Regions from separate parts of the Agrobacterium sp. rho-8.1 genome, predicted to be linked through region 3. Evidence: predicted binding sites of a transcription regulator. Region 3 holds the regulator's gene; each other region holds the start of a gene.
What was found. The regulator LexA, encoded in region 3, represses DNA repair genes until DNA is damaged. The targets are predictions, from matches to a motif close to TGTTCNNNNTGTGTTCNG.

Region 1 (3,285 bases), 220 kb from region 3:
CATAGCATAAAAAACACTGGCTTTTATCGTTCACCACCCTGCCTGTCCAGCCAAAGAGGGTAAGCTAACAGCACAAATAAAGGCCGCGCGATACGATCGCACGGCCTTTGATGTTCAAACGTTCAAATATTGCCTCACCCTAAGCTTTGCAAAGCCGGATCAAGCGTCAGGATCGACGCCATCGGCGTCCGCTTCAGGTCCACCATTCTGGAGGAACTTCTCAGCGATCAAGCCAGCATTCTGGCGCAATGCCAATTCGATTTCCTCGGCAACAGCAGGGTTTTCCTTGAGGAACGTTTTCGCGTTCTCTCGGCCCTGCCCCAGACGTTGGCTCTTGTAGGAGAACCATGCACCCGCCTTTTCGACGAGACCAGCCTTCACGCCCAGATCCACCAACTCACCGGTCTTGGAAACGCCTTCGCCATACATGATGTCAAATTCGACCTGCTTGAAGGGAGGTGCCATCTTGTTCTTGACGACCTTGACGCGCGTCTGGTTACCCACGACCTCTTCACGGTCCTTGACTGCGCCAATGCGGCGAATATCAAGGCGAACCGATGCGTAGAACTTCAGCGCGTTACCGCCTGTCGTCACTTCCGGCGAACCATAGGAAATGCCGATCTTCATACGGATCTGGTTGATGAAGATGACCATCGTCTTCGACTTGGAAATGGACGCCGTCAGCTTGCGCAGCGCCTGGCTCATCAATCGAGCCTGAAGACCGGGAAGGCTGTCGCCCATCTCCCCTTCGATTTCCGCACGCGGCGTCAATGCTGCAACGGAATCGATGACGAGAACATCGACGGCACCGGAACGCACCAGCGTGTCGGTGATTTCAAGCGCCTGCTCGCCTGTATCCGGCTGCGAGATCAGCAAATTATGAAGATCAACGCCAAGCTTACGGGCATAGACTGGGTCAAGCGCATGCTCGGCATCCACAAAGGCGCAAATGCCGCCTTTTTTCTGCGCTTCCGCAATCGTCTGCAAAGCGAGCGTTGTCTTGCCGGAGCTTTCCGGTCCATAAATTTCAATGATGCGGCCCTTGGGCAAACCGCCAATGCCGAGCGCGACATCGAGGCTGAGCGACCCTGTAGAAACGGTCTCGACCTCGACGATACTCTCATTGGAACCGAGCTTCATGATCGATCCCTTGCCGAACGAACGTTCGATCTGGGAAAGCGCTGCTTCCAGTGCCTTGCTTTTATCCACTGCTTTGTCCTCTACAAGACGCAAAGAATTTTGTGCCATCTGGAACCACCTTTAGGTTATTGAAGCCGCACAGGCAATGAAGCTCTCTATGACGGTTTTGTACTTTATTTGTTCTCATTTCACAAGGAGCCATCATCATATTGAAAACAAATATGGATAAGTCCTTTGTTCTACGTTTGTTTTTCTTTTTGCCTGTTGAAGAAAATGGCTGATACGATCGTGTTTTCAACATGGAAAATGCACGAATCGGAAGGCCAGTGACCGATCCGCAGAGGAAGTTGATGTGAAGAAAATACTCGTTCTGGGCGGCGCCCACATAGACCGGCGAGGCATGATAGAAGCCGAGACCATAGCGGGTGCCAGCAATCCCGGCGCATGGATGGAAGAGGCGGGCGGCGGCGGGTTCAACGCGGCTCGCAACCTCTCCCGTCTCGGTTTAAAGGTCAGGATCATCGCCCCGCGCGGTGGCGATGCCAATGGTGAAACCGTATCGGCTGCAGCACGCGATGCGGGCGTTGAAGACACGCCGTTTACATTTCTGGACCGCCGCACGCCGAGTTACACCGCCATTCTGGAGCGTGACGGTAATCTCGTGATCGCCATCGCGGATATGGACCTCTACAGGCTGTTTACGCCGCGTCGCCTGCGGGTGCGGGCGGTTCGAGACGCGATCATGGCGACAGACGTCATCCTGTGTGATGCCAACCTGCCCCAAGATACGTTGCAGGCCATCGGTATTGCCGCGCGTGCCTGTGAAAAGCCTCTGGCCGCCATCGCCATATCGCCTGCCAAGGTCGTAAGACTAAAAGCTGCTTTGCCGGATATCGACATGCTCTTCATGAACGAGGCGGAGGCAAAGGCGCTGACCGGGCAGAGCGTGGGAGACGTGCGGGAGTGGCCGCAGCACCTGAAAGCCATCGGCCTTCGCGGCGGCGTCATTACCAGCGGTGCACGCCAAGTCGTTGCTTTCTCAGAACGGGAAACCGCCCTCCTCCATCCGCCTTTGATCGAAGCGGTGCGCGATGTGACGGGTGCTGGCGATGCCATAGCGTCTGGTTATCTGGCAGCTGTCACCAATGGCCACCCTCCATCGAAAGCGTTGCGCTGGGGCGCTGCGGCTGCGGCCATCACCGTCCAGTCCGCGAGCGCCACAGCCGAAGAATTGAACGACCAAAATCTGCGCGCAATGCTGCACCTTGTGCCAGCAGCGGAAATGTTGTGAAGAGACCTTTGAAATAGATCGGAAGAACCAATGACAAAATCCACGCCCCCGCTTTTGCCCATCGCCTATTCGACTGAGGTCGCCGCCGCCAAGCAGCGCGGCGCGCCCATCGTTGCGCTCGAATCCACCATCATCACCCACGGCATGCCCTACCCCGGCAATATCCAGATGGCGGAAAGCGTCGAGCAGATTATCCGCGATCAAGGTGCAATTCCCGCGACCATCGCCGTCATCCACGGCACCTTGCATATCGGACTTGAAAAGCACGAACTCGAGGCACTAGCGCAAACGACCGATGCGATGAAGGTCTCGCGCGCCGATATCGCCTTTGCTATCGCTGAACGCCGCACGGGGGCGACCACGGTTGCCGCCACGATGATTGCGGCAGAGCATGCCGGTATCAAGGTCTTTGCGACGGGCGGCATCGGCGGCGTCCATCGCGGCGCGGAGACAAGCTTCGATATTTCCGCAGATCTCACCGAACTTGCCAGAACCGCTGTCATCGTTGTTTGCGCAGGCGCCAAAGCCATTCTCGACGTGCCGAAGACACTCGAAGTGCTGGAAACCAACGGTGTCCCTGTCGTCACCTTCGGATCGACGGAGTTTCCGGCATTCTGGTCACGCGCATCTGGCCTGAAAAGCCCGCTGTCTCTTAACAGCCCGGCTGCGATTGCCAACTTCCAGTCCACGCGAGAGCAGCTGGGTATTGATGGCGGCATGCTGATTGCCAATCCCGTTCCGGAAGAGGACGAGATTTCCAGTGAAGAGATGGAAATCTACATCACACGCGCCCTGTCTCACGCAGAGGAAGATGAGATTGCAGGTAAGGCCGTGACGCCTTATCTCCTGTCGAA
Region 2 (3,285 bases), 1.5 Mb from region 3:
ACCTTTGATGGGGACGTCGCAGACGGACAGCCGTTCGCGCACATGGTGCCGAATGTCGCCATGGTCAGCGCGTTGCGCGGGCTATGCGAGCGGCTTGGCGTTACGATCCGCCACGGCTTGGGTGTTTCCGGCTTCGAGGCCGGACATCGCAGCAATCTCGTGACGCTTTCCGATGGCTCCACGCTGGAAACACGACTGCTGGTGGCCTGCGATGGTGTCCGCTCGGCGCTTCGCGATATGGCTGGCATCAAGACGGTCCATTGGACTTACGATCAGTCCGGCATCGTTACCACCGTGGAACACGAACGTCCGCATGACGGTTGCGCCGAAGAGCACTTCCTGCCGTCCGGCCCGTTTGCCATTCTGCCGCTGAAGGGCAATCGTTCGTCGCTGGTGTGGACGGAGCGCACGGCGGATGCCGACCGACTGGTGGCCTCCGATGATCTGGTATTCGAGGAAGAGCTGGAGCGGCGTTTCGGTCACAAGTTGGGGCCTATCCGCCCTGTTGGCCCACGGCGGGCCTTTCCGCTGGGGCTGACGCTGGCCCGCGCCTTCGTGGCGCCCCGTCTGGCACTTGCCGGTGATGCGGCGCATGGCATTCATCCGATTTCGGGGCAGGGCCTCAATCTCGGTTTCAAAGATGTCGCGGCGCTGGCCGAAACCGTGGTCGAAGCGGATCGTCTCGGCCTCGATATCGGTTCGCTGAACGTGCTGGAGCGCTACCAGTCTTGGCGGCGATTCGACACGGTGCGCATGGGCATCACCACGGACGTGCTGAACCGGCTGTTTTCCAATGATGTCGGACCCATTCGTGTGGCGCGCGACTTCGGCTTGGGCATCGTGGACAGAATTCCGCGTCTCAAATCCTACTTCATTGGGCAGGCGGCTGGTACCAATGAAAAGGGTGGCCCTAGATTGCTGGCCGGTCAGCCACTTTAATCGAGTTACCCCGATTCAGGATTTGGTGGGTAGCGGGTTCGGGTAGGCCATATATTGCCGTGAACAAAAGCTGAATCCGCAACTTTAGCAATTCGTCGCTGATTCGTTCGCAGCATGTTCTAAGTCGTGGTTGGATGGCAAAAACCGAGGCGAACGCGCCTTTCGCTCGGTTATGCCTTGCCTTTGAGCGTTGCGATTGCCATGTGTGTTGTCAGAGGCGGACGGAACGTTTCCGAATGGTTCTCAAACAACAGTTCAGTCGAACTTACGGATAATACGTTGAATTCTCGTCCCATGATCTTGAGCGGCCGCGGTGTTACGGCCGTTCTTGGACCCACCAATACCGGCAAGACGCATTATGCCATCGAGCGCATGGTTGCCTATGGAAGCGGTGTCATCGGCCTGCCTTTGCGGCTGCTTGCCCGCGAGGTCTACACGCGGCTTGTCGAGAAGGTCGGGGCGCCCAACGTTGCGCTGATTACCGGCGAAGAAAAGATCAGTCCTCCCAAAGCGCAATATTTCGTCTGTACCGTCGAAGCGATGCCGCGTGAGACGACAGCCGCTTTCGTCGCCATCGATGAAGTGCAACTGGCTGGTGATCTCGAGCGCGGCCATATCTTCACCGACCGCATTCTTCATCTTCGCGGACGTGAACAGACATTGCTTCTGGGCGCTGGCACCATGCGGCCCATTCTGGAAAAGCTTTTGCCTGGTATCGTCGTGGTCGAGCGTCCCCGGCTTTCGCAGTTGTTTTATGCCGGTCAGAAGAAAATCACCCGTCTGCCACAGCGTACCGCCATCGTCGCGTTTTCCGCAGACGAGGTCTACGCCATTGCCGAGTTGGTACGCCGTCAGCGTGGTGGTGCGGCTGTGGTGTTGGGTGCTTTGTCGCCGCGTACTCGAAATGCGCAGGTGGGGCTCTATCAGAACGGTGATGTCGAATATCTCGTCGCGACCGATGCCATCGGCATGGGCCTCAACCTCGATGTCGATCATGTCGCCTTTGCGCAGGATCGCAAATTCGATGGCTATCAGTTTCGCAACCTGAATGCCGGTGAAATGGGACAGATTGCCGGACGCGCTGGTCGCCACCTTCGCGATGGCACATTCGGCGTGACGGGCCAAGTCGATCCATTTGATGACGAGCTTGTCCACCGGGTCGAATCACATCAGTTCGATGCGGTCAAAGTTCTGCAATGGCGCACGAAGAACTTTGATTATTCATCGATCATCAATTTGTGCGCAAGTCTCGATGCAGCGCCGACCGTTCAGGGTTTGACACGTGCACTCCCTGCAATCGACCAGCAGGCACTGGAACATCTTGCGCGGTATCCCGAAATCGTGGACATAACCACCAACGCTGCGCGCGTGGAAAAACTTTGGGAAGCCTGTGCCTTACCGGATTTTCGCCGTATCGCACCAGCACAGCACGCCGACTTGATTTCGACACTCTACTTCGACCTCGTGAAACGCGGTGCGGTCAATGAGGATTTCATGGCCGAACAGGTGCGGCGGGCGGACCGCACCGACGGAGAGATCGATACGCTCTCTGCAAGGATTGCGCAGATCAGAACATGGACGTATGTATCAAACCGCCCAGGATGGCTTGCCGATCCGACACACTGGCAAGAAAAGACTCGGGAAATCGAAGATCGATTGTCCGATGCTTTACATGAAAGGTTGACGAAACGCTTTGTTGATCGCAGGACATCTGTGCTCATGAGGCGCCTAAGAGAGAATGCGATGCTTGAAGCTGAAATCAGTGTGAATGGTGATGTCTTTGTTGAAGGACATCATGTCGGCCAATTGGCGGGTTTCCGGTTTACACCGGTAGCCGGAGCTGAAGGGCCAGATGCCAAGGCTGTGCAAGGCGCAGCGCAAAAGGCGCTTGCGCTGGAATATGAGGCGCGTGCTGCGCGCCTGCATGCCAGTGGCAACGGCGATCTTGCGTTAAGCTCTGATGGTCTGGTCCGCTGGCTGGGTGAGCCAGTCGCTCGTCTGACGTCTGGCGATAATATCATGAAGCCGCGTGTCATCATGCTGGCCGACGAACAGTTGAGCGGCAATGCGCGCGACCACGCCGTTGCCCGCATCGAGCGTTTTGTGAACCACCAAATCGCAACCATCTTGAAGCCGCTGGATGATATTTCCCGTGCCGAAGACCTTCAGGGTCTGGCGAAGGGTCTGGCGTTCCAGCTTGTGGAAAATCTGGGTGTGCTGTTCCGTCGCGACGTGACCGAAGAGGTCAAGACGCTGGATCAGGACGCACGCGCCTCCATGCGCCGCTACGGCATTCGCTTCGGCGCCTACCATGTTTTCCTGCCCGCGCTGTTAAAGCCTGCTCCG
Region 3 (3,285 bases):
TAAAGACATGTGGTGCGTTGCGAAATCGGACAAGGATGTCACGATCGCCGTTGTGTTTAATACTGCCTTCACAGGCACAGCATGCGATATTGCCAGCATCGTGGTGACGACACGCCGATCTCCGTTTTCCGCGTGTCGCTCCGGTGCCCTTCTCATCAGCGCCGATACATTACGACGCACGGGCTCCCTCGAACTTTGGCTTGGACGGAAGGATCAACCCATCGCACGTGCCGAAGCTGCAATGCAGGGACAGAGCCGTCTCTGGACGACGCATCGCACCTACGATTGGCGCAGCAAGAGCTACGATGACGCACTGCCTGACCATATCCAGCAGATGCTGTCTGTCGGCCAATAGGTGCCCGCGCGGGACCATTCACCTATGTGGTGCGCAAGTCTTCCAGCCACTCCCCAGACGCTCGCGCTTCAGCCTCATGCCCGGCATCGCGCCAGACCTCCTGCAGTGCTGCTGTTTGCCATTTCTTCATGGATGGAAGAGACAGAAGCAATTGTTTGTAGGTCTCACTTTTCTCAGACAAACCAGTTCCATAGGTCTGGAACCGAAACGCAACAGGGCAGAAAAAAGCATCGACTGCCGTGAAGGTCTTTCCAGCAAGAAATGGACCTCCGGACACAGAAAGGCCCTGCTGCCATAGAGCATCGATGCGGGAGATGTCATGCTGGAGGTTCCCAGTGATTTGGCGTGGTTTGATCCGCAAGCCGACGCTCATGGGGTGCTGGTTGCGCAGCGCCGAGAAGCCCGCATGCATTTCAGCAACCGCAGACCTGGACCATGCGCGTGCTTTCGCGTGATCGGCCCAAACACCAGGGTGCCGTTCGCCCAAGTATTCGATGATCGAAACGGATTCCCAAATCGTGAGATCACCGTCAACAAGGCATGGGACTTTGCCTGTTGGCGAGAACGACTGGAAGTCGTGAACAGTCTCGCCAAACGGCACCAGTTTTTCCTCGAACGGAATAGCAAGTTCTTGCATCAGAACCCAGGGCCGCAAGGACCAGGAAGAGTAGTTCTTGTTGGTTATGTAAAGTTCATACATCCGAAGCCCCCTGTTGTCAGGACTGTGTTATCGCAGGTCACATGATTGATACAGACGACCTACGAGATCAAAGACTTCAATTTATTTGATGTTGCGCAATCCGGTCTAGTCTGAAAAATGGGTGTCTTCGACATGAATTCCGGGGCAGAGGCAATCATAAAACATCGCTGAAAAAAACATCCAAAGGCGCAAATCGTCATGCGGCCCGTAACGTCATTGTAGTCGCCAAACACACGGGCGGTGACGTGACAGGATCACGCGATGCAAACCGCGATCACGCGACCATCGAGGTCAAGGTTCAATCATCGATAGCGATTTGGGATGACACCAGCGCAGCGGGGGCCACGCTGTTACGAGAAAACGCCAAAGAATTTCGCGAACCAAAACTTGCAATTTGCTCAGTGATAACGGCGAATGAGGCCGACCAGCTTGCCCTGAATCTTTACGCGATCCGGTCCGAAAATACGTGTCTCGTACGCCGGGTTTGCAGCTTCCAATGCAATGGATGCACCCTTGCGGCGGAAACGCTTCAATGTCGCCTCCTCATCATCCACGAGGGCAACGACGATATCGCCGGGGCTTGCTGTGCTTCCGTCGCGAATAATGACGGTATCGCCGTCAAAAATTCCTGCCTCGATCATCGAATCGCCTTTGACCTCAAGCGCATAATGCTCGCCCGAACCCAGCATATCCAAGGGCACGACGACGTCGTGCGTATTGTTCTGAATGGCTGAGATGGGAACGCCTGCTGCGATGCGTCCCATGACAGGAACACTGACGGCGTTGGACATCACGTCATTGGCTGGCGGAGGAGGCTCCGAAGCTTTTGGCTTGCCAAGGCTACCTTCGATCACGCTTGGTGAAAACCCGCGTGGTGGCTTTGCTGGGGGAGTGTAGGACTCAGGAAGCTTGATGACTTCGAGCGCGCGTGCACGATTCGGTAGCCGGCGAATGAACCCGCGTTCTTCCAAGGCTGTTATCAGCCGGTGAATGCCGGATTTCGAGGCGAGATCGAGTGCATCCTTCATTTCATCGAAGGAGGGGGGCACGCCTGATTCTTTCATTCTTTCATGAATGAAGAGAAGCAATTCCTGCTGTTTGCGCGTGAGCATGGACAATACCCTTGGATTTCGAGGCGAAGATTCGCGAAACAAATACAGAACGAACACTATATGTTCCATATGTGTTCTGCAATCCCCTAAAATTTTGTAAAGTTCCTGTCATTGTGTGTCTTTGCGCGTCACATAATCATCCTGTAGGAAATGTTATGCGGCTAGGACGTTGTTTGTCGCCGATAACAGGATGTGGATTTCCAAATGAGTCGCGACATCGATCATCTTGTCCTGCCGGTCTCGAGCTTGGAAGACGCACGTGGACGCCTTTCCTCACTCGGTTTTACCGTCTCTGCGAGTGCCAAACATCCCTTCGGCACAGAGAACGCCTGTGTCTTTTTGAAAGATGGAACCTATTTGGAGCCACTGGCAATCAGCGATGCCGGTACGTATTCGATGAATGCGATGAGCGGGAGCGCCTTCGTCTCAAAGGATAAACGCTTTCGCGATCAGCGTGGCCAGAACGGAATGTCTGCCCTTGTTGCCAAGAGCGAGAATGCCGATTCGGATCACGAGCATTTTATTGCGGCAGGTTTATCCGGCGGAGATCCTTTTTCATTCAGTCGTCCCGTTACATTGCCGGATGGCAATACCTCGCAGGCAAGCTTTCGACTGGCCTTCGCGGGCGACAACGCGAGTGACGTCTTCTTTTTTTCGTGTCAGCGCATAGCAGCACTTCCGGCTGATCGCTCTGACCTCGAGCGCCACAAAAATGGCGTCACCGGTATTCATCAAGTCGTTCTGAGCGCAGACAAGCCAAGCAATTTCACGCGCTTGATAGAGTTGGTTTTCGATGCAACGGCCGTTGGTGAAGGTGAGGAAGAACTTTATGTCCAGGCGTCGAGCGTTGGCATTCGGCTTGTCAGACCGGCGGCAGCCCAGCATTTCTTTGACGCACCTCCGCAAAGTATCGGTCCGGGTTTGAACGGTGAGGCAATTGTCTTTTCGGTATCCGATCTCGCCGTGACAGCAGCCGTGCTTGCTGCTAATGGCGTTGCATACACGCGTAAGGGCGCTCGTGTGCTGGTTCAGCCAGCTTCCGGCCAGGGCGCGATATTTGCTTTCGAGGAGTTATGATGAGCGTTCGCAACAATCTTGATGTCGTCGTCGGCGAAGGT

Region 1: the regulator LexA is predicted to act here: its motif matches at 1,308-1,325, upstream of recA (recombinase RecA).
Region 2: the regulator LexA is predicted to act here: its motif matches at 1,044-1,061, upstream of RMR21_RS13670 (helicase-related protein).

Annotation. Positions count from the first base shown of each region.
Region 1 covers NZ_CP192788.1:1,556,049-1,559,333, forward strand. The annotation lists gene recA (recombinase RecA) at 160-1,248, opposite strand; gene RMR21_RS07825 (carbohydrate kinase family protein) at 1,493-2,431, shown strand; gene RMR21_RS07830 (pseudouridine-5'-phosphate glycosidase) at 2,462-3,285, shown strand, end outside.
Region 2 covers NZ_CP192788.1:2,805,155-2,808,439, reverse strand. The annotation lists gene RMR21_RS13675 (ubiquinone biosynthesis hydroxylase) at 1-939, shown strand, start outside; gene RMR21_RS13670 (helicase-related protein) at 1,234-3,285, shown strand, end outside.
Region 3 covers NZ_CP192788.1:1,336,201-1,339,485, forward strand. The annotation lists gene RMR21_RS06745 (ComEC/Rec2 family competence protein) at 1-355, shown strand, start outside; gene RMR21_RS06750 (glutathione S-transferase family protein) at 378-1,055, opposite strand; gene lexA (transcriptional repressor LexA) at 1,454-2,167, opposite strand; gene RMR21_RS06760 (VOC family protein) at 2,372-3,244, shown strand; gene kdsA (3-deoxy-8-phosphooctulonate synthase) at 3,244-3,285, shown strand, end outside.